DNA from 3 places in the Bacillus sp. MC1252 genome. Region 3 is predicted to be linked to each of the others. Evidence: riboswitches for the same ligand, from Rfam matches in the RefSeq annotation. Region 3 holds a riboswitch; each other region holds the start of a gene.

Region 1 (7,698 bases), 1.2 Mb from region 3:
CCGTGATCAGTGTACTGCTGCTCTGTCAGTTCGTTTTTACCATATGGAATATGAAGCAGTTTCCTGTACTAAAGCAAGCATCTGTTTCGCCCGATAAACCCATATCGTTATCAATCCTGATTCCAGCAAGAAATGAGGAAAAACGGATAGAAGCATGTCTCCAGTCGATTGTTGATCAGCGTCTTTACCCAAAAGAGCTGATTGTACTAGATGATCATTCGACAGATGAGACAAGAGCGATCGTGGAGCGCTTCGCAGAGACCTATCCGTGGATTCGTGTGCAATCAGGTCAAGCATTGAAGCGCGGCTGGCTTGGTAAATCCTATGCTTGTTCTCAGCTTGCTGAGGCAGCATCTTCTGATTGGCTGCTATTTTTAGATGCTGATGTCAGGTTGAAAAGAGGGGCAATTGAAGCGGTATACCAGCAGTTAAGCACGCAAAAAACGGGAATGCTTTCAGGCTTTCCAGAGCAAAAAACAGGCACGTTTTTCGAGCATCTTGTGATTCCCATGATGATGTTTACAATTGGCTGCCATTTGCCAGTGAAATGGGTAAGGAAATCCCAAAATCCTGCTTTTGCTGCAGCTCATGGCGGCTTTATTGCAATTGAAAAGAATTGTTATCACGAAATTGGCGGTCATGAAGCGATCAAGGATTCGCTAGTTGATGATATGGCGTTAGCTAGACTGGTGAAAGAAAAGGGCTTTCCGTTCACACTCGCAAGTATTCATCCATTTGTTTATATGAGAATGTACGAGAATGGACAGGAAGTTTGGGAAGGCTATCGAAAAAATTTATTCCCTGGGGTGAATCGAAGCATTGCTTTGTTAAGCGGTGTCTTTTGTTTATACACGGTGCTTTATTTGGTTCCCGTCATTTGTTTCATGATCGCACTCATTCAGCTTGATGTGTTAAATCTATGTTTAGCCATTCTTTGCTACGGGCTGGGTGTGTCCATCAAAGCGGCAATTGATATTGAGAACGGAAGAACATCTGCTATGGCCTTTTTATTGCCGGTCAGCATTTTGAGTCTGATCGCCATTGGCTTTGCTTCTATGAAAATCGGACTGAAAAAAGAAGGGTACGAATGGAAAGGGAGAAGGTACGAATGAAAAAAGTGATCATCATTGGCGGAGGACTTGGCGGATTATCAGCTGCGATTCGCTTACAGTCATGCGGGGTTCAGGTCACCATTTTAGAAAAAGAAGCTGCTTTAGGCGGGAAATTACAGCGCCGTCAAGGGGCTGGCTACTCTTTTGATCTAGGGCCGAGTACCATGACAATGAAGACATATTTTGAAGATGTGTTTACTTCCTGTAATAGAAAGATGGAGGATTATGTGACATTTTATCCGATCTCTCCACTCACCAAAAACGTTTTCTCAGATGGTCATACGGTCGAGTTTACGCCGGATATCGAGCAAATGGAATCACAAATTGCAGCATATAGTCCTGAGGATGCAAAGCAATACCGTGCATTTTTACTGGAATCGAAGAAGCTTTTTCAAATGGCTGAGGAGCAGTTTTTAAATCGTTTGTTATTGACCTGGAAGGATAAGATGGATCTAAAGCTGATGAAAGCACTTCTTGCGGTCAAACCATTTACATCCGTTCAGCGCCTGCTGCGTCAATATTTTTGTCATCCTCATACATTGGCGATGTTTGGGCGGTATGCAACATACATTGGCTCTTCACCCTACGAAGCGCCCGCTATTTTTAATATGATGGCTTATTTAGAAGGGGAAAAAGGGATTTATGGAATAAAGGGCGGCACTTATCGTTTAGTCGAGGCATTCGAAACACTCGCAAAGGAACTAGGCGTCCAAATTCACCTCAATGAACAAGTAAGCAAGATTCATGTGAAAGATCGGCGTATCCAAGGAGTGGAGACTGCTCAGCAGATGTATGAGGCTGATCAAGTGATTGCAGGGGCGGATGCACTGACTGTCTACCGTCATTTGATTGATGAAAAAGACCGTCCTAGCTTCTTAAATCAAAAGCTGTCAAACATTGAGCCATCGTTATCTGGCTTTGTTCTTTTATTAGGAGTACCCAAAGCCTATGAACAGCTGTCCCATCACAATGTATTTTTCCCTGAGAATTATGAACAAGAATTCAAGGATATTTTTCAGAAAAAGCAATTACCTCAGGATCCAACACTTTACATATGTTATTCGGGCCATTCAGAGCCAGAATTAAGCGGAGGGCCGGGCAGAAGCAACCTTTTTGTCTTGGCCAATGCACCTTATGTGACAAAAGAGCAAAATTGGGACATGCTAAAGGAGACGTATCGTCAGCATATGAAAACCAAATTAAAGGAAAAGGGTCTCTTTGATATTGATCAGCTTGTCGAATATGAAGCGGTTCAAACCCCGCTTGATTTGCAGCAGAAAACGGGGGCATATCATGGAGCCATTTATGGCATGTCTTCAAACTCGTTCAAGCAGGCGTTCTTCCGTATCAATAATCAGTCAAAGGACATTGAAGGGCTTTGGTTTGTTGGAGGGACAAGTCATCCGGGCGGCGGCACCCCGATGGTGACAAAATCAGGCCAGCTTGTTGCAGAAGCGATCATCAAGCAATTGACGTAATACCGGATGAAAAGGAGAGAAATCAAGTGATTGTGGAAAAAAGAAGATTCCCATCGCCCCATCCGCATATTCATTTATATACAGTGACCTACGAGGCAGATGGACTTCGGATAAAGGGGCTGCTCGCTGAACCGGCCGGAGAAGGTCTCTATGAGGGCTTTTTGTATTTACGAGGCGGCATTAAAAATGTGGGGATGGTGAGACCTGGCCGAATCGTGCAATTTGCAGCACAAGGCTTTGTTGTCTTTGCTCCCTTTTACCGAGGGAATCAAGGAGGAGAAGGAAACGAGGATTTTGCCGGAGAGGATCGGAAAGATGCATTCGCTGCATTTCAGCTGTTGAAGCATCACAAAAAGGTAAAGCGGGATCGTATTCATATCTTTGGTTTTTCGCGCGGCGGTATTATGGGCATTTGGACTGCTGTTGAAATGAAACAGGAGGCTGCTTCCTTTGTAACATGGGGAGGTGTAAGTGATATGAAGCTCACCTATGAAGAGCGTGTCGATATGAGAAGAATGATGAAGCGCGTGATTGGCGGTCCGCCGCATAAGGTACCTGAGGCATATGAGGACAGAACACCTTTGAATGTTGTGGATCAAATGGAAGCGCCTGTTTTAATCATCCATGGAGAGCAGGATCAGAATGTATCCATTGAGCATGCGTATTTATTAGAAGAAGCGCTTCGCAAGCACGGGAAGTCTGTGGAAACATGGTATTTTCACGGCTACAATCATTATTTCCCGCCTCAGCATAATCGAGAGATTGTCAGAAGGCTGACGACATGGATGCACAGCCGAAAAAGCGGAAATGTGGTAAAATAAACGGGATAACGAATATAGAAAGTAGGGGGATTTTCATTATGGGAATGCCTGTTGAATTTAATACAATGATTGTCACAAAAGGAAATGAGACAAGAATTGAAGAAAATGTGTTTGAGCTCATGAAGGAAGGGTACCGCATTTATCCATTAAATATTCCGCTTGAGGTGCGCAAAACGAAAGACGGAGAAAAAACAGGGACAGCACATGTTGAAAAGCTGGAACTGACAGACAATGTTACGAAGGTGACTTACCGCCTTGTGTCATTGCATTCAACGAACTAAAAAAAGCTGAAGGGTATATTCCCTCAGCTTTCGTCTTTTTATACGAGTGGTCCGCCTTTTGCTTCAATGTCACTTGCCGCATGGCTGAATTTTCTGAAGTTCTTTTTAAATTCATTGGCAAGGAAGTGTGCTTTTTCTTGATAAGCATTTTGGTCTTCCCACGTTTTAGCAGGTTGAAGTACTTCATCTGGTACACCTGGAATATGAAGTGGAATGTGTAATCCAAAGATGTCGTCAGTAATCATTTCGGCATTGTCAAGGTCACCTTCGATCGCTGCTTGCACCATTGCTCTTGTATGAGCAAGATTCATTCGTTTGCCCGTACCATAGCCGCCGCCAGTCCAGCCTGTATTCACAAGGAATACTTTTGCACCGTGCTCATCAATTTTTTTGCCAAGCATTTCAGCATAGACGTGAGCTGGAAGTGGCAAGAATGGTGAACCGAAGCAAGTAGAGAATGTTGTTTCTGGTGACGTTACACCGCGCTCAGTTCCTGCTAATTTACTTGTGTAACCGCTCAAGAAATGGTACATCGCCTGTTCTTTTGTTAAACGGCTGATTGGAGGTAAAACGCCAAATGCATCAGCTGTTAAGAAGACAATAGCAGATGGATGACCTGCGATACTTGGTTTCACGATGTTATCAATCATTTCGATTGGGTAAGCAGCCCGTGTATTTTCAGTAAAGAATGTATCATCATAATCCGCTTCACGAGTTTCTTCATCAAGCACAACATTTTCTAGCACTGATCCGAAGCTGATGGCTTTGTAGATTTGTGGTTCTTTTTCTTCACTTAAGTTCACACATTTCGCATAGCATCCGCCCTCGATATTGAAGACACCTGTGCCAGACCATCCGTGTTCATCGTCTCCGATCAGCTTGCGGCTTGCGCTTGCAGAAAGCGTCGTTTTCCCAGTCCCTGAAAGGCCGAAGAATAATGCGACATCGCCTTCTTGACCAACGTTTGCTGAGCAGTGCATCGATAAAATATCTTGCTCAGGCAGCAGGTAGTTCATGACAGAGAAAATCGATTTCTTCATCTCTCCTGCATACTCTGTTCCACCAATGAGAATCGTCCGTTTTTCAAAAGAAACGATAATGAATGTTTCAGAGTTTGTTCCATCTGTTTCAGGATCTGCTTTAAAGTGAGGTGCAGATAAGATGGTGAAAGGTTTTTCGTTAGATGATGGCGTTGACCCGTCAGGTCTGATGAATAGCTGCTTTGCAAAGAGATTGTGCCATGCAAATTCGTTTACAACTGTAATCGGCATACGGTATCTTTCGTCAGCGCCGGCAAACCCTTCAAAGACAAATAGTTCATCACGTTCTTTTAAGTATGAGACAACCTTTGTATATAAACGATCAAATGCGTCTTTAGAGATCGGCTGGTTTACATGACCCCAATCGATTTTATGCTCAGAGCTTTCTTCTTTGACGATAAATTTATCTTTAGGCGAACGTCCAGTGTAAGCACCAGTTGTGGCGCGGACAGCTCCTGTTGATGTTAAAACGCCTTCATTACGTGCCAAAATCTTTTCAACAAGTTTCGGAACAGATAAATTTTGGTGCGTATTTTCTAATGAGAGCAATGACTGCAAATCTTCTTTTAAATCCACTGAGTTCATAAAAAAACCCTTCCTTTACCGTTGAATTTGTTTGTTTCGATTAGTATAACACATTGATAATAATAGTCTATACTATTTAAATATTTTTGTGTGTGTTTTTTCATTTCTGCTATGAAAATATGCTTTTTGGTGATGCTAATTGTGAGGTAAAAAAAGAGGAGAGATAATTCCTATGAAGCATTGACATGACGCAAGGGTTTAAGATAAGATATCTTATTGAACGGATACTCTTATCCCGAGTTGGTGGAGGGACAGGCCCGATGAAGCCCAGCAACCGGTTTCTTATGAAAAAGGCATGAACATGCTGAGAAACCAAGGTGCTAACCTGATGCAAGGTACAAGAACACCTTGAGCGATAAGAGTGAAAGGCATGCGATCTCAGACCCTTTCCTCGAAATGAAGGAAATGGTTTTTTTATTTTTGGGATATCATATGAACAAATTGCCAATAACATCTCTAATATAAACGTTTTCATATAAGAGGGAACGAGTTCCGTATCATATTGGAGGCCTCATCTTGGGATGATGTGGCCTTGTACAGGAGGAAATAGCCATTATGAGTCAAAATCGTCGTTTATTTACTTCAGAATCAGTGACAGAAGGACATCCGGATAAAATCTGTGATCAAATTTCAGACAGCATTTTGGATGAAATTTTAAAGAAAGATCCAAATGCACGTGTTGCCTGTGAGACCTCTGTAACAACCGGTCTCGTATTAGTAAGCGGTGAGATTACAACGTCTACTTATGTCGATATTCCAAAGACGGTACGTGACACGATTAAGGAAATTGGCTACACACGTGCGAAATATGGTTTTGATGCGGAAACATGTGCTGTGCTAACATCAATTGATGAACAGTCTGCTGATATTGCGCAAGGTGTAGACAAAGCGCTTGAAGCACGTGAAGGAACAATGACTGAAGAAGAAATTGATGCGATTGGTGCAGGTGACCAAGGGCTTATGTTTGGTTTTGCAAACAACGAAACAGAAGAGCTGATGCCGCTGCCGATTTCACTAGCGCATAAATTATCTCGTCGTTTAACAGAAGTACGCAAGGATCAAACACTTGCATACCTTCGCCCAGATGGAAAAACACAAGTAACAGTTGAATATGATGAACAAAACAAACCAGTTCGTATTGACACAGTGGTTATTTCCACGCAGCATGCACCAGAAGTGACGCTTGAACAAATTCAAAGCGATTTAAAAGAGCATGTCATCCACCCTGTGGTTCCAAGTGAACTGATTGATGAAGAGACAAAATACTTTATTAACCCAACAGGCCGTTTTGTCATCGGTGGACCTCAAGGGGATGCTGGTTTAACTGGACGTAAAATCATCGTTGATACGTATGGCGGCTACGCTCGTCATGGCGGCGGTGCTTTCTCTGGTAAGGACGCAACAAAGGTTGACCGTTCTGCGGCATATGCTGCTCGTTACGTAGCGAAAAACATCGTAGCAGCTGGCCTTGCAGATTCTTGTGAAGTGCAACTTGCTTATGCAATTGGTGTTGCACAGCCTGTATCGATTTCAATTGATACATTCGGAACAGGAAAAGCTTCTGAAGAAAAATTAATTGAAGTGGTTCGTGCGAACTTTGATCTACGTCCGGCTGGCATTATTAAAATGCTCGATCTGCGTCGTCCGATCTATAAACAAACAGCTGCATACGGACATTTTGGCCGTCACGATTTAGATCTCCCATGGGAAAAAACGGATAAAGCCGACACGCTTCGCAAGGAAGCATTAGGACAATAACAACATATAAAACCGCTTATTTTAAGCGGTTTTCCTTTTGATTAAAAAAAATTCTATAAAAAGCGTAAAAATGTGAAACGAAATCGGACAAAATACTGTCTAATTATAGGTCTACTTTTAGAAATAACATAACGTGGAGGCAATAATATGTGTGGGTTTGTTGGTGTATTTAATCACCGTCCATTGTCCGAAACTACTGAGCAGGAAGAGTTAATTAAACAAATGAATCGTCTCATCGTTCATCGTGGTCCGGATGATGAGGGGTACTTCCATGATGAGCATGTAGGATTTGGATTTAGACGTTTAAGTATTATAGATGTTGAACATGGAAAGCAGCCGCTTTCTTATGAAGATGAGAAATATTGGATTATTTTCAACGGAGAAATTTATAACTATGTGGAGCTGAAGGAAGAGCTTGTGAAAAAGGGCTATACGTTCAGCACAGATTCTGATACGGAAGTACTTCTTGCCACATATCGTCACTATAAAGAAGAAGCAGCTTCAAAGCTTCGCGGCATGTTTGCCTTTTTAATTTGGGATAAAGAAGCGCAGTTATTATATGGCGCAAGAGATCCTTTTGGCATCAAACCGCTTTATTTTACACAAATGGATGAGCAAGTGTA
Region 2 (7,698 bases), 1.4 Mb from region 3:
TTTCCCTTCAATCTCAACGTGCAAGTCCTTAATTGTTAATGTCGAAGCAGTCATATATCGATACCTCCAAAATAATCATTATTCTCAATTTATTCTCATTCTAATTTTATAACAAATTAAAACTGAATACAACACATTCACGATATGCGTGAGAGGATGCTCTCAAAATTCTAACAAAAAATGCAGGTGGATAAAAGGATTTATGTCAAAAAGACTGTTTCCATAAAGAAAGGACGGGAAACTGTTCTCCCCGCCCCTTAGCTATCAATAGCCTCGTATATTCATTTTTGCAAGCTGCCTTTTCTCATCTCGATAGGACTGCTCTCGTTTATATTCCACTTTCATCCGTAAGTCATGGTCTCTTTCATACTCTGCATAGCTCATGCCATGAGATTTATGCATGGCCTTTTCCATCTCGGCGGTATAATCCAATCCCAGTGTACTCTGGTCCGAACAAATAATAAACCATTCCCTTCTTTTAGTGTAGCTTTATTATATCAAAGGCATGCTGCTTCACTCAAAAGGGGTATAACGCGTTATGCTGGCATATTTTCTCACACACTCGGATGAGAAGCACTCAACTCTCCGAGATGGAAAGATACCATGTTTTTCTTCTATTAATGAGTATGTCCTCCAAATTCATCAATACATTGCTGTACGACAGTGATTCCTTGGCTAAGGGCTGCCCCGCCTCCGAACGCTGCCGCCACACTGACGACCTCTAGCAAATTCTCTTCTGTCGCCCCTTGATCGAGCGCTCCCTTTGTATGATAAATCATGCAGTATTCATCCTGTGCATGAATACTGATGCCAAGGGCAATCATTTGTTTTTCTTTTTGCGTTAATGAATCGCTCTGGAAGCACTGCTCTGTAAATTCATTGAATTTCTTCCCAAACACCGGCATTTTCTTCTGAAATTCACCCATTGCGGTTTTATAATCAGTTAGTGATTGCTGCATGGATCCGCTCATATGCTGTTCGTTCATCTTGTTTCCATCCCTTCAGGTCATTTGTACGTTTTTATTATGAGCGAGATTTGAAAAAATACACAAAAAACCTCGCTTTGATGTAAGCGAGGTTTCAGATTGTTGACAAAGGGCTAAAATGATCTTTATTTTAGCCCTTTGTCTTCTTTTCAGCGCGATAGAAAACCTTTGAAGTCTAGGAAGCACGAGTACTGGAGCGGAGCGAATTTGACATTCGTGAGCACCGGCACGCAGGACTGACACCGAATGCGAGGGTTTGTCTACATGCTGAAAACCTCGCTTTGATGAAAGCGAGGTTTTGTAGCGTATTATTCAGATACAGGCAGAACTGCACCGTCATATTTTTTGTCGATAAATTCTTTGATTTTATCAGAGTGAAGAACTTCCATTAACGTCTTGATCTTATCTGATTTTTCTTCACCTTTGCGAACAGCCACGATGTTTGCATATGGGTTGTTCTTCGTTTGCTCAAGTTCGATTGAATCATTTTTCGGATTCAATTTATTTTGAATCGCATAGTTGACGTTAATAAACACGGCATCGCCTTCACTGTTTTCATAAGCTTTCGCTGTTAGTTCAGGAGCGATTTTTTTGAACTTTAGGTTCTTCGGGTTTTCTTTAATGTTCTTCACTGTTGCGTTGATTGTATCTACTTTTGGATCAAGCTTGATGACACCAGCATTTTGCAGAAGTGCAAGCATACGGCCTTGTTCAGCTACGTTGTTTGTCATGATGATCGTTCCGCCGTTTGGAATATCTTTCACTGATTTGTATTTCTTAGAGTAGATACCGAAAGGCTCTAGGTGAACCGCACCAGCACTTACCAGGTTATAATCTTTGTTAGATTTATTTTCTTCGTTCAAGTAAGGAATATGTTGGAAAAAGTTCGCATCCACTTCTTTTTCAGCTAACGCTTTGTTGTACATTTTATAATCGCTAAGCACTTTCACTTTTAAATCGTAGCCTTTTTCTTTTAGAAGTGGTTTTGCTTCTTCAAGAATCTCGGCATGTGGTGTTTTTGAAGCCGCAACCGTGATGGTTTTGCTTTCGCTTGCGTTATTAGATGAACCGCATGCAGCTAAAATGCCTGCAAATGCTAGAAATAGTGCACTTAAAATCAATTTCTTCATGAATAAATCCTCCCTTAACGTTTATCAATTTTATTTGTAATCAAATCACCGATTATTTGAATAATAAAGACGATGATGAGAATAAACACAGTGGCTACTAGTGTGACATCTGTATTACCAGATTGGTATCCTTCCACATAGGCAAGGTCACCAAGTCCACCTGCTCCAATTGCACCTGCGATCGCAGTAGAGCCAATTAGAGCAATCGCTGTTACGGTAATGCCTGAAATAAGGGCTGGCAGTGATTCTGGCAGCAATACTTTAAAAATAATCGTAGACGTTTTAGCTCCCATAGATCGTGCTGCTTCAATGACTCCTTTGTCTACTTCTCGCAGTGCAATTTCGACAAGACGTGCATAGAAAGGAGCTGACCCAATGACAAGCGCAGGCAGCGCTGCATTTGGACCTAAAATAGTGCCCATTATTAGTTTTGTAAACCCTAATAAAAGAATGATTAAAATGATAAAAGGAATCGATCTGAAAATGTTGACGACTGCCCCAATAACGGTGTTAATCGGTTTATTTTCCCAAAGACCGCCTTTACTAGTCAGAAAGAGCAATAGTCCAAGGATGATACCAATAATAAAAGCAAATGCTAGTGAAATGAGTGTCATGTACACCGTTTCACCCGTTGCATTCCAAATGACATCTAGATCAACGTTCGGAAACCATTTCTCAAACATGTGTCATCACCTCAATTTCAACCTGTTTGCTTTGGATATAGGCGATGGCTTTTTCAACCTCGGTCTCTTCTCCATTAATATGGATAAAGAGTGTTCCAAACGCGCCTTCCTGCGTTTGAGAAATCTTTCCTTGAAGGATGTTCACATCGACCTCAAAAGATCGAACGATTTCAGTGATCAGCGGCTGCTCGGCAGAATCGCCGATAAAGGACAACCGTACCACCTGACCCTCTTTTACTCGCTCTAAGACGTGTTCGATTGTTTCTTTCGCTTCCTCTGGTTCAGCAAGCTGTTTCACAAATCGCTTCGTCATTTCTTCCTTCGGTTGTCTGAAGACACGTAATACTTCGCCTTCTTCGACAATGCGTCCATTCTCCATCACTGCCACACGATGACAGATTTTGCGAATGACGTGCATTTCGTGTGTGATGAGCACAATTGTCAGCCCTAATCGTTTATTGATATCGGCCAAAAGATCAAGGATGGAATCTGTTGTTTGCGGATCAAGTGCAGATGTAGCTTCGTCACATAGAAGAACCTTTGGATCATTGGCTAATGCTCTCGCAATTCCCACACGCTGCTTTTGTCCACCGCTTAGCTGAGAAGGATAAGCATTTTCTTTCCCTTCTAAACCGACCAATTTAATTAGTTCATTTGCACGGGCTCTCCGTTTTGACGTCGGAACACCTGCAATTTCGAGCGGGAACATAATATTTTGTCTTACTGTTCTTGACCAAAGTAGGTTAAAGTGCTGAAAGATCATGCTGATTTCCTGTCTTGCTTTACGAAGTTTCGCATTCGATACTTCATTGATCCGATTGCCTGCCACTTCAACAATTCCTTCTGTTGGCAGCTCCAGACCGTTTAATAGGCGAATAAGAGAGCTTTTGCCCGCGCCGCTATACCCGATAATTCCGAATATTTCACCTTTATCAATATCCAAGTTGACGTCTTTCACTGCGTCAACATTTCCGCTTTTTGAGTAGTACGTTTTTGATACATTCTGTAAATGGATCACAGTCTGCTCACCTGCTTTCTTGCTGAATCTATAGATTGCCATCACATACGTTCATTTATTCTTCGTGCTGTCATGACTCTAGCCTGCTGCCAAGTCAGTAAAAAAGACCTAACTGCAACGCAAGCAGAAAGGCCTTTTATTTCAAATACGCCTTTCTCTCATCTTTCAAAGCGTTGCGGCTTTGAGTGAATTGGCACCAATTTCAGCTATGCTGACGGTTGCCGGGTTTCATAGGGCACGTCCCTCCACCTCTCTTAATAAGAGAAAATATGTTGTTTTATGTGATGTTCATGTTTTTACTAACGTAGAATATCATGCTACCCGAGATATGTCAACGCTGTAAATCGCTAATTTCCAAGTAAACGACTACGTTATCATTTTCCGAAAAAAACCGTTCGTCAGCCAAAGCACAGCCTCTAGTCTGAGAAGCGCGCGGAATGAGCCTTTGACTTTGACTTGTCCCCTGCTGATAAGCTGCTGCAAGGACATGTCTCCATCTAATAATTGTAGAATTTCTTTCCTCTCACCATAGAAGATGAGATCCGATAACTCAATTGCAGGCAGTTTCTTCACTTCACCACGTTCATCCACAATCAATGTACAAGAGTCAGTTTCCGCCTCAAATGTAATCTTCAAGGATGATGAGGAGAGCAGCGGCTTTAACAATAATCGCTGCCCAGCGTTTCCATGGGTTTTCACTTTTTCCACATGTATAACCTCCCTGTCATTTGGTTATACATAACATTTCTCTACAAACATCGGCTTGTCCTTTATAAATAGCTCGACAAATTTTCAAATGAATTGCTTGAAATATGACAAAAAACCGCTTTATTTAGCGGTTTCAATCATTTCATGAAGATATGGAACTGAGTGAAAGGCGTAGCCTTTTTGCACAATCTCACCTTTTTTAAACAGTAGAAAGCAAGGTACACTTTCGATTTCAAATGCTTTCGCAAAGCCTGGTGAGTAGTTTAAATTGTTCTCGTAAAATGGAACATCCGGCTGCATGGCATCTACGACTGTCAGCATTTTCTTTGCCAACTGGCATGTTCCGCAAAACGGTGTATATAAGTACAAAAGAAATAAATCGTCCTCTATCTCCTTCAATTCATGCTCTTCAATCTCTTTCATATACGTCCACCCTCATAAATATTTGGAATGAACATCAATGTTTGCAGCTAATAGGATAGATGCAATGTGGGCTGACGGTGAAGCGGCCACTTCTCGGTACGTTCTGTCGACAAACAGATGAAGTGCTTCAGGGAATTCTTTTCGAAATTGCTTCCGCAGTTTGTCGCCAGCATCGTCACTGTCTGCTAATATGTAAACGTCTTTTCCGAATAAATCGTCCACGAGCTGATCCAGCTTCGATGTACTGATCGTACCATTGGTGCAAATGATGGTAACAGGTTCACTAATAACTTCTTTTAGCTTTTGTTTGTCTGATTTACCTTCTACAATGATGACCTTTTCTATCTCGACGTTCATCACGATCACCCGGCCCTTTTGACGTTGATTCACTTCTTCCTTAGATTACAATCTTTCATTCAGGTTGTAAAGATTAGGCACTTGATCATCAAAAAGACTGCAGCTTATGCTCACTGCAGCCTTAACTGTGATTAGCACCAGCCATTTTCATCGTCACAGTCTACATATTGTTCTGCCCCGTGGGTCAATGTATCAGACAGACGATAAAAACGATTTTGATCATAGGAATAACCCGATTTTAACTCATATTGATTTTCACTAATCATCGTGCCAATCTCTTCATTTTGATGATAAAGCACCATGCCGCTTTCTTTGAATCGCCCAGTGACATGCTCTGTTATATCCACCTGTTCTTTTTGAAAAGACAAATTGGACACCCCCCATAAAGGTAGAGTGTCCAATTTCACATGAATTAGTCTTCTTTTGTCATTTCTTCGTATTGCTCAGCTGTCATTAAGTTCTCGATTTCAGACGCATCAGCTGGCTCTACAACAATCATCCATGCTTTTTCGTATGGAGAGTCGTTGACGAACTCTGGGCTGTCATCCAGCTCATCGTTTACTTCAACGATTGTGCCGTTGATCGGTGCGTAAAGTTCAGAAACAGTTTTGACTGATTCTACACTTCCGAAAGGCTCGTCCGCTGTGATTTTGTCTCCTACTTCAGGAAGCTCAACGAACACGATATCGCCTAGCTCAGATTGAGCAAAATGCGTAATACCGATACGCACCTTATCTCCTTCTACTTTGACCCATTCATGTTCTTCTGAATAACGTAAATCTTTTGGTGTGCTCATTCAATACCCCTCCAGTCTTTTCTTTCCTTCTATATTGAAGATACCACAATCTGAATGAAAGTTACATCATTTCCAGACGCTTTTAAATGTATCTTCATTAAATCCAACTGTCACTCGTTTGCCGTCTGTTGTAATTGGACGCTTAATCAGCATTCCGTTAGACGCAAGTAATTCGAGCTGCTCGTCCTCTGACATTGCAGGAAGTTGATCTTTCAGCTGCAGCTCTCGGTATTTCTGTCCGCTTGTATTAAAGAATTTCTTCAGCTCTAAACCGCTCTTTTCGTAAAGTGCTTTTAGGGTTTCTTTATCAGGCGTCTCTTCGACGATATGTATGCTGTTGATGTCTTTATTGTGTTCTTCCAGCCACTTTTTTGCTTTTCGGCATGTACCGCAAGATGGGTATTCGTAAAAATCTAAAGCCACCATTTTCACCTCCTGCAAATTGTGACAACATTTTATCACAAAATATTTTAAAAACCTAAATGTATGCTTACAAAAAGGTGCGGAGTACACTCCACACCTTTCGAACCGTTTTTACACGATATATTTCTCTGCTTCAAAGATTCGTTTCGCCACCTCACGCTTTTTAGCAATGACATTGATCGGCGTGAATCTTGTCAGTTTACGAAGGGCTGACAGACTCATACGGAGTGAATCTCCTTCTTCCATCGCGATCAATGATTCTTTTGCGTGGGCTTCAATCTTTAAAAAGGCTTCCTGCGTGAAAATTTGTGTGTAGGCGAGCTTTTGAGCGTTCTTTTCTGGGCCTGATGCAGCGATGGCTTTTTCTGTACGCAGGATCGCCGATTCAGCAGCAAACAGTTCATTGACGATATCTGCTATGTTCACAAGGATTTCTTGCTCTTTGTCTAATGCTTTCCCATATTTCATCGCTGCCATGCCTGCCACCATCAAGGCGATCTTTTTCGCATGGACGAGCAAATATTTTTCTTGATCGAGCGGCTGATCACCTGGTTCTTCCGGCATCATCATCATCAGCTCTTCCTGCAAGGTTTGCGCTTTTTGAAGAAGAGGAAGCTCCCCTTTCATCGCTTTCTTCAAGAATGTGCCTGGTACAAGTAAACGGTTAATTTCGTTCGTTCCTTCAAAAATACGGTTAATTCGTGAGTCACGATAGGCTCTTTCGACTTCGTATTCTTGCATGAAACCATATCCGCCATGAATCTGCACACCTTCATCCACAATGTAATCGAGTGTTTCAGAGCCAAGCACTTTACAAAGAGAGCATTCAATTGCATATTCTGCAATGGATTGCGCAATTTGTTTCCCGTCCTTTTGCTCTTCTTCACTTAATAGACCCATCCGCTGTTCAAATAGCCCCACTGTGCGGTAAACAGCACTTTCCATGGCATAGAGCTTTGCTGACATGTTAGCTGCTTTTTCACCAATTAAGCTAAATTGAGAAATCGGTGTTTTGAACTGCTTACGCTGGTTCGCATATTCTGCTGATAATTGAATGACCCGTTTTGACGCACCGATTGTGCCGACTGCCAGCTTATAGCGTCCGATATTCAAAATGTTAAAGGCAATGACATGGCCTCTGCCTGCTTCACCAAGTAAATTCTCTTTTGGCACT
Region 3 (7,698 bases):
AATTTTTACGAACAAGCGCATGAAATATCGCTTCCTTTGGTCCAGCATAACGCATTGCAGCAGGAAAAACACCTAAAAAGACGCGATCTTTTGGATAATAACCGTTCAATAACACTTGATAGCTTTTCATTCTCACATCTGCTGGGATATCATCAGATTTTGTTTCACCAACAAGCGGATTTAAAAACAAACCATCGACTGTTTCTAGTGCTGTCTTTTGAATATATTCATGGGCACGGTGGACGGGGTTTCTCGTTTGGAACCCAACAATTGTTTTCCATCCATTTTCTTTAAAATGTTTTCTTGTTTCTTCTGGCTCATACGTAAATTGAGGAAATGGTTTTTCGCTTCGTTTCGTCAGTGTAATTTTACCGCCAATATACGTGTCACCGCGTTCAAATAATTTTTTCACGCCTGGATGATTGCGGTCATCTGTTTTATACACATTTACAGCTTCTTTTTCCTTATCTGGTGTGTATTGATCCTCTACTTCAATGATCCCGTATACTGTTCCATTGTACGATAGACGCACAATATCACCTTGGTTGATCTCGGCTGCCTTTTCCTTTGTGACTGGCAGCGTAATCGGAAGAGACCAAACGACACCACTTGCTAGCCGCATACTGCTGACAACTGCTTCATAATCAGCTTTTGTTAAAAATCCTTCAATTGGACTATACCCGCCAATTGCAATGAGTTCAAGGTCTGCAAAGGAAATCGCATCTAGTTCAATTTCCTTCGCAGCCGTGCTGAGATCATATTCTTCATTTACTCGATTCATTAATACGCCACCATGTGGTGTTAAACTCATTTGTCCATCTTCCTCTCAATGTTCATATTTATTAGATGTTAATAGTCGGATTTATAGTTAAATCCCGCCGCCCTGCTCATGAATAGAGCTGCTTTCATTTTTGACTGCCTTCATCAGACTCAGCGCACCGAGTGAGGCAAGCAGTACACTCATCATGATAAAAATAGAGTAATAATCTCCTTTTAGGAAAAGGCTCACCAGCAGATACGATAGGCTGAGTGATAAAAAGGGTGACACAACCCAGACCTTCAGCATCTTTTTCACGATATGTTTATGAAAAATGTTAGGTCCACCCTTTGCCATCCCAAGTCCGATAATGGACGAGGAGGTGATTTGAGTAAGTGGAACTGGCAGCCCAAAAATAGAGCTGACGATGACAAGTCCAGCGCCGGTACTCGATAACAAAATCCCTTCACCCGTTTGATAGCGGGTGATTTTCTTTCCGTTTGTTTCTAGCACTCTTCTGCCAAGCAACAGGGCACCAAGTGCGACGAAGATTCCGCCGTAAAGTGTTCCTTGCCCAACGGACAAGACGCTTGAGGCCACAAGCGGGCCGACTGCATTGGCAACATTGTTCATACCGGCTGAAAACGCCTCTAGAAATCCACTGATCATGAGCAAGACTGATAAAATCGCAGTGCTTTTTTTAGATAATGTGCGTTTAGGGAACATTCTGATGATTTTGACTACAGTAAAGGTGAAAACAAAGGCGACAAGTGGAATGATGATCCAAAAGGCCACAATGACTAAAATAGATTTCACATATAACACTTTATACGCGACTGCAACACCGACCACAGCCCCTACTGTGACCTCACTTGTTGATAAAGGGATGGCCATCAGATTCGCTATGAAGAGTGATAATGCGGCAGAACCAATGATGATACAAACAATTTCAATTGTAATCACAGATTCTGGCATAATACCAGAGCTAATCGTTTTGACGACCTCACCGCCGCCAATCACTGAACCTGCTAAAACTCCGACTGCACAAACGCTGAGTGCATAGATGGGCTTTTTAATTGCACCTGATCCATACGCAATGCCCATAGAAGCGGCTGCTCCGCTTGCGCCTATGTTTAAAGCAAAGAATAAACTAAATAAAATTGCGGCGATTTCCATACATTATGCTCCCTTACTCATGTAATCCGCACTCTGTCTTTGCTGTACCTGACCATCTGCCAGAACGCAAATCATCCGCAGTAAATGCTGGCTGTGTACACGGTGCACAGCCGATACTTGGGTATCCCTGGTCATGCAGCGGATTATAAGTAAGATCCTCTCTAGATGCATATCTCCATATGTCCTTCCACGTCCAGTGAATGAGCGGACATACTTTCACTGATTTGAACTTTTCATCCTGATTTAAAAAGTTCGTACCTGCTCGTTTTGGTGACTGCTCTCTTCTTAAGCCAGAAAGCCATGCCGGATAGCCAGATAGTGTCTCTTGCAAAGGAATGACCTTGCGCATATGGCAGCAGCTTTGAGGATTTGTTTCCCATAATTTTTCACCATGCTGCTCGTTTTGCTGTTCAACTGTCAGCTCAGGTGTTTTCAGTACGATGTCTAAACCGGGGTATCTTTCCTTTACCGCATCAATTGTATCGTACGTTTCCTTAAAATGCAGACCTGTATCTAAAAAGACAATTCTCGCATCCTTTTTTACTTTCGCAATAAGATCAATCAGGACAATGCCCTCAATGCCAAAACTGCATGCATAAACGAGCTGATCACCATAATGACCGTACGCCCATTTCAGCACGGATAGGGCCCCTTTATACAAATCGTCCTCTTGAAATGTAATGGACGGCTCTTGCCAATTTTCGTAAGTTAACATTGTTTCTCCCCTTCCGGAGTACCGCTCATATTGCTAATCTGCGCACTACTTCAACCTAATTTTTTCGTTTTTTTCTACTTGAATCACTTGACCGTCCTGAACAATCAACGTAATCGAACCGAATTTTATATCCCCAATCAGTTCTTGCATGTGCTTCACTAAGCCCTCATCCTGGTTTTGTTTCACTTCCATCTCCTCTTCCTCCTCACGTTAAAATAAAAAAACTTTCTTTCAGTCCGAAAGAAAGATGAGGAAGCTCACGATTTCCTTATCTTTCAAAATAGAATCATTTTGCAGGAAGTGGCACCTTACGAATCGCAGGTTGCCGGGTTTCATCGGGCCAGTCCCTCCACCTCTCTGGATAAGAGTTTTAATTTGTATTAAATATTAACACAATTCAAACAAAAGTCAACCCGACTTTATTGATAGGATTAGTTTTTATTTAAATTTGAGTCTATTTTACTATTTTTAACCAAATGAAAAAGCTGTGCGAGTGGCACAGCTTTTAAACCGTTTCTTCCATCCAAGATTCAGAGGTAGGATCTTGTCTCCAGCGTTTTAGTTTATTCATAGCAGAAGGTTCGATCGCTTTTAGCTCAAGAGCCACGTCTGTCAGCGTGTCATAGTCTGTTAGTGTGACATATGGAATGTTTTTCTCTTGAAAAGCAGCAGCTGCTTTTGGCAGGCCGTATGTGAAAATTGCAGCAACTCCGAGTACGTCACAGCCTTCGTCTTGAAGAGCCGAGACCACTTCAAGCACGCTCCCACCAGTTGAAATGAGGTCTTCTACGACAACAACTTTTTGACCAGGCGATACGGCTCCTTCAATCTGATTCCCTTTTCCGTGTGCTTTTGGCTTACTTCTGACATAACACATCGGCACGTTCAGGCGGTCTGCAGCTAATGCGGCATGCGGAATGCCCGCTGTTGCAGTGCCAGCGACAACCTCCGCTCCCTCAAAATGAGTGAGAATCAAATCTTTTAGACCTTCAGCGATGTCGTGTCTCACTTCCGGGTACGACAAAGTCAGGCGGTTATCACAGTAAATCGGTGATTTGATGCCGCTTGCCCACGTAAACGGTGTGTCTGGTTTTAATGAGACAGCTTTGATTTGTAGTAGATGTTTAGCGATTTTCGTTTTCATCCGGCAGTCACTCCCACTCTTTCAAAATTTGATGATAGGCTTCTATTGGACTTTCAGCTTTCGTGATGGATCTTCCGACAACAATTTGTGAAGCACCTTGCTCTTTTGCAAAGGCAGGTGTCGCGACACGCTTTTGGTCATCGGTTTGATCATTCGGCAAGCGAATCCCTGGTGTCACAGTGAGAAAGGAAGGTGAGATGTGCTCATGAAGGGCTTTAGATTCATGAACAGAGCAAACAACACCGTCGAGTCCACTTTCATATGCCAATTGTCCGTAATGCAGCACAGTCTCTTGCAATGGACGATCAATGAGTAATTCTTTGTTCATCATGTCTTCTGACGTACTTGTCAGCTGAGTCACAGCAATAATGCCCGGGCGGCTTTGTCCAGCAGGCGTCCCGCTTTCAAGTCCCTCTACCGCAGCCTGCATCATTCGTTTCCCGCCAGCTGCATGTACATTGACTAAATCAACGCCAAGTGCAGCAAGCCGGTTCATCGCTTTTTGCACCGTTGTTGGAATGTCATGTAATTTCAGATCAAGAAATATGCGGCAATCTTTTTCTTTCAGCGCGTCAAGGATGGCTGGACCTTCTTGGTAAAACAGCTCCATACCAACCTTCACAAATAATGGTGCTCCTTCAAAGGGTTCTAAAAAGGCAAGTGCCTCCTGCCCTGATGGGAAATCAAGCGCGATGATGGGCAAGTGCTTCATGTTTCCAGCTCCTTCCGATACATTCCTCTACAGATGAATAACCATAAGCCGCTAACACATTTGGCAGCTCGTCAATGATTTCTGGGCAAATAAAAGGGTTCACAAAATTGGCTGTGCCAACAGCTACTGCACTTGCACCTGCTAGTAAAAATTCAAGTACATCTTCAGCACTTTGCACCCCGCCCATCCCAATAATCGGAATAGAAACCGCCTGACTGACCTCATGCACCATTCGAACAGCGACAGGTTTTATAGCTGGACCTGATAATCCGCCTGTTTTATTGGCAAGGATGGGCTTCCCAGTTTTTAAATTTAAACGCATGCCAATTAAGGTATTAATCATGGTAAGCCCATCCGCTCCAGCAGATTCAATCGCTTTAGCAATCTCAACAATATTCGCCACATTAGGAGACAGTTTCACATAGACAGGAACGGAGGAGACTTCCTTGACCGCTTTTGTCAACGACGCCGCCATGTTTGGGTCTGTACCAAATGCGATCCCGCCTGTTTTGACATTCGGACAAGAAATATTTAGTTCAAGGGCATGGACATTCTTTGCTTGGCTGATTTGTTTTGCTACTTCGACATAATCATCGACCTGTGAGCCAGCAACGTTTGCAATAATGGGGGTATCAAACTGCTCAAGCCAAGGCAATTCATTTTCGAGCACGCCTTTTAGACCTGGATTTTGAAGGCCGATCGCATTCAGCATACCGGCTCCAGTCTCGGCCACCCTCGGTGTCGGGTTGCCAAATCTCGCTTCAAGGGTAGTGGCTTTGATCATGATGCCGCCCAGCATGGATAAATCATATAATGAAGCAAATTCTCTTCCGAATCCAAAGCAGCCTGATGCAGGTATAATCGGGTTCTTTAAAGATAAGCCGGGTAACTCCACGTTTAGCATGACAATGCCACCTCCTCTGCTTTAAATACAGGTCCATCAAGACAGACTTTGACGTAAGGTTTTTCGTGCTGATCGGTATGACAGACACAAGCAAAGCACGCACCGATTCCGCAGCCCATTCGTTCTTCCATTGAAATGTAGACAGGCTTATCAGGATACGTGTCTTTCAGTGCTTTTAGCATAGGTGTCGGTCCGCAGGAAAGCAGCACATCAAAGCTCAAATCATTTTCTTCGATCACACCTGTCACAAAACCTTTTGAGCCGTATGTTCCATCAACGGTCGCGATATAAGTATCGCCAAGTGCTTGAAATTTCTCCTCGTAAAATACATCCTTTTTCGATTGAAAGCCGAGGACATGCTTCACGATAACGCCTTTTTTCGTTAAACGCTTGGAAAGCTCATATAGAGGCGGTACTCCAATTCCTCCACCGACTAGTAATGCCGTCTGCCCAGGCTGGACAACTGAAGGGTCATAACCGTTCCCAAGCGGCCCTAATACATCGACTGATTCTCCCGCCCGCTTTTGGGAGAGGAGCTTTGTGCCCTCTCCTTCTGCGCGGTAAATGATGGTTGCTTCTTTTTGCTCGGCATGAATGTTGGCAATACTGATCGGTCTTCTCAGCAGCGGTGTCATGGATTCACTGACCTTTATATGAAGGAACTGTCCAGCCGTTTGAAATGAGTCCACAAGGTCACCTTTTAATGTCATTTCGTAAATATGATCAGCGATCTCTCGGTTTGAGACGACCGTCAAGTATGCTTTTTTCATATCGTTACTGTCACCTCAGCATTCGTTTTCACTTCTGGCATTTCGTCTGCTCTAAATGTCATGCTCTCAAGCACTCTTAAAATGGCTTCTGCTGTATCTAGTGACGTTAAGCAAGCCACTCCATTTTCAACAGATTCACGTCTAATTCTAAAGCCGTCTCTTGCCGGCTGCTTTCCTTTTGTCAGGGTGTTGATGACAAATTGAGCTTCCCCGTTTCGAATGACATCGAGAAGGTTTTTGCCTTCTTCTCCTATTTTGCCGACAACACTTGATGGAATGGAGGCTTGTTTTAAGTAATTCGCCGTTCCTTCTGTCGCTAAAATATGATAGCCGATGGAATGGAATCTTCTTGCAATCTCTAGCCCTTCTTCTTTATCCTTGTCAGCGACTGTGAGGAGAACCGTTCCGTCATTTGGAATTTGTATCCCTGATGCAATCAACCCTTTGTAGAGGGCTTTTTCAATTGTGACATCTTTCCCCATAACTTCACCTGTTGATTTCATTTCAGGCCCGAGTGTAATATCCACTCTTCTTAGTTTTGCAAAAGAGAAGACTGGGACTTTGACGTACACCCCTTCTTGTTCGGTGTGAAGCCCTTCTTGGTAGCCATAGTTTTTGAGCTTGTCACCTAAAATGACTTTTGTCGCTAGGTTTGCCATTGGAATGCCCGTAATTTTACTTAAGAATGGGACAGTCCGGCTTGAACGCGGATTCACTTCAAGGACGAACACTTCTCCCTTTGATAGAACAAATTGAATGTTAAGCAGTCCAATAATGTTAAGTCCTTTTGCGAGTTTAATCGTGTATTCTGCGATCTTCGCTTTGATCTCATCAGACAATGTTTGCGGCGGGTAAACCGCAATCGAGTCACCTGAGTGGACCCCGGCTCTTTCAATATGTTCCATAATCCCTGGGATCACGACAGTTTCCCCATCAGATACGGCATCTACTTCAATTTCTTTTCCCGTCAAATATTTGTCAATTAACACTGGGTGCTGCGGATTGACTTTCACCGCATTCTCCATGTAGTGAAGAAGCTCTTCTTCTTGATAAACGATTTCCATCGCACGACCGCCTAATACATAGGAAGGACGGACAAGGACTGGGTAGCCAATCTGATTCGCAATCGCTACCGCCTCCGGCACAGACGTAGCTGTTTTTCCTTTTGGCTGCGGAACGCCGAGTGTTTCTAATGTTTGTTCAAACTTGTCACGGTTTTCCGCGCGGTCAAGGTCTTCAAGCGAAGTTCCTAGAATCTTAACCCCTCTATTCGATAATTCATCTGCTAAGTTGATCGCTGTTTGTCCGCCGAACTGAACAACGACACCTTCTGGTTTTTCAAGGTCGATGATGTGCATCACATCTTCTACAGTAAGTGGTTCAAAGTAAAGCTTATCTGAAATACTGAAGTCTGTTGAGACCGTTTCAGGGTTGTTGTTTATAATGATGGCTTCATACCCTGCTTGTTTGATCGCCCACACAGAATGAACGGTTGCATAATCAAACTCGACCCCTTGTCC

What was found. A riboswitch is a leader RNA that binds a small molecule or an ion and turns the genes downstream of it on or off. The one in region 3 is predicted to bind S-adenosylmethionine.
Region 1: linked by a shared signal. The riboswitch ahead of metK (methionine adenosyltransferase) and the one ahead of ACYH0L_RS07425 (DUF2292 domain-containing protein) in region 3 are both predicted to bind S-adenosylmethionine.
Region 2: linked by a shared signal. The riboswitch ahead of ACYH0L_RS15110 (methionine ABC transporter ATP-binding protein) and the one ahead of ACYH0L_RS07425 (DUF2292 domain-containing protein) in region 3 are both predicted to bind S-adenosylmethionine.

Annotation. Positions count from the first base shown of each region.
Region 1 covers NZ_CM166369.1:2,698,925-2,706,622, reverse strand. Annotated here, with positions in the region: gene ACYH0L_RS13845 (glycosyltransferase family 2 protein) at 1-1,112, shown strand, start outside; gene ACYH0L_RS13840 (phytoene desaturase family protein) at 1,109-2,590, shown strand; gene ACYH0L_RS13835 (alpha/beta hydrolase family protein) at 2,617-3,411, shown strand; gene ACYH0L_RS13830 (DUF2584 domain-containing protein) at 3,450-3,692, shown strand; gene pckA (phosphoenolpyruvate carboxykinase (ATP)) at 3,731-5,317, opposite strand; SAM riboswitch class I at 5,545-5,679, shown strand; gene metK (methionine adenosyltransferase) at 5,873-7,075, shown strand; gene asnB (asparagine synthase (glutamine-hydrolyzing)) at 7,223-7,698, shown strand, end outside.
Region 2 covers NZ_CM166369.1:2,914,215-2,921,912, forward strand. Annotated here, with positions in the region: gene sufC (Fe-S cluster assembly ATPase SufC) at 1-54, opposite strand, end outside; gene ACYH0L_RS15090 (YuzK family famiily protein) at 265-402, opposite strand; gene ACYH0L_RS15095 (carboxymuconolactone decarboxylase family protein) at 618-986, opposite strand; gene metQ (methionine ABC transporter substrate-binding lipoprotein MetQ) at 1,295-2,116, opposite strand; gene ACYH0L_RS15105 (methionine ABC transporter permease) at 2,131-2,799, opposite strand; gene ACYH0L_RS15110 (methionine ABC transporter ATP-binding protein) at 2,792-3,817, opposite strand; SAM riboswitch class I at 3,973-4,081, opposite strand; gene ACYH0L_RS15115 (SCP2 sterol-binding domain-containing protein) at 4,184-4,525, opposite strand; gene ACYH0L_RS15120 (thioredoxin family protein) at 4,646-4,948, opposite strand; gene ACYH0L_RS15125 (toprim domain-containing protein) at 4,961-5,305, opposite strand; gene ACYH0L_RS15130 (YusG family protein) at 5,437-5,673, opposite strand; gene gcvH (glycine cleavage system protein GcvH) at 5,718-6,101, opposite strand; gene ACYH0L_RS15140 (arsenate reductase family protein) at 6,168-6,524, opposite strand; gene ACYH0L_RS15145 (acyl-CoA dehydrogenase family protein) at 6,636-7,698, opposite strand, start outside.
Region 3 covers NZ_CM166369.1:1,469,988-1,477,685, reverse strand. Annotated here, with positions in the region: gene sat (sulfate adenylyltransferase) at 1-811, opposite strand, end outside; gene ACYH0L_RS07435 (inorganic phosphate transporter) at 869-1,933, opposite strand; gene ACYH0L_RS07430 (phosphoadenylyl-sulfate reductase) at 1,947-2,648, opposite strand; gene ACYH0L_RS07425 (DUF2292 domain-containing protein) at 2,694-2,798, opposite strand; SAM riboswitch class I at 2,914-3,016, opposite strand; gene pyrE (orotate phosphoribosyltransferase) at 3,154-3,792, opposite strand; gene pyrF (orotidine-5'-phosphate decarboxylase) at 3,800-4,504, opposite strand; gene ACYH0L_RS07410 (dihydroorotate dehydrogenase) at 4,476-5,408, opposite strand; gene ACYH0L_RS07405 (dihydroorotate dehydrogenase electron transfer subunit) at 5,402-6,178, opposite strand; gene carB (carbamoyl-phosphate synthase (glutamine-hydrolyzing) large subunit) at 6,175-7,698, opposite strand, start outside.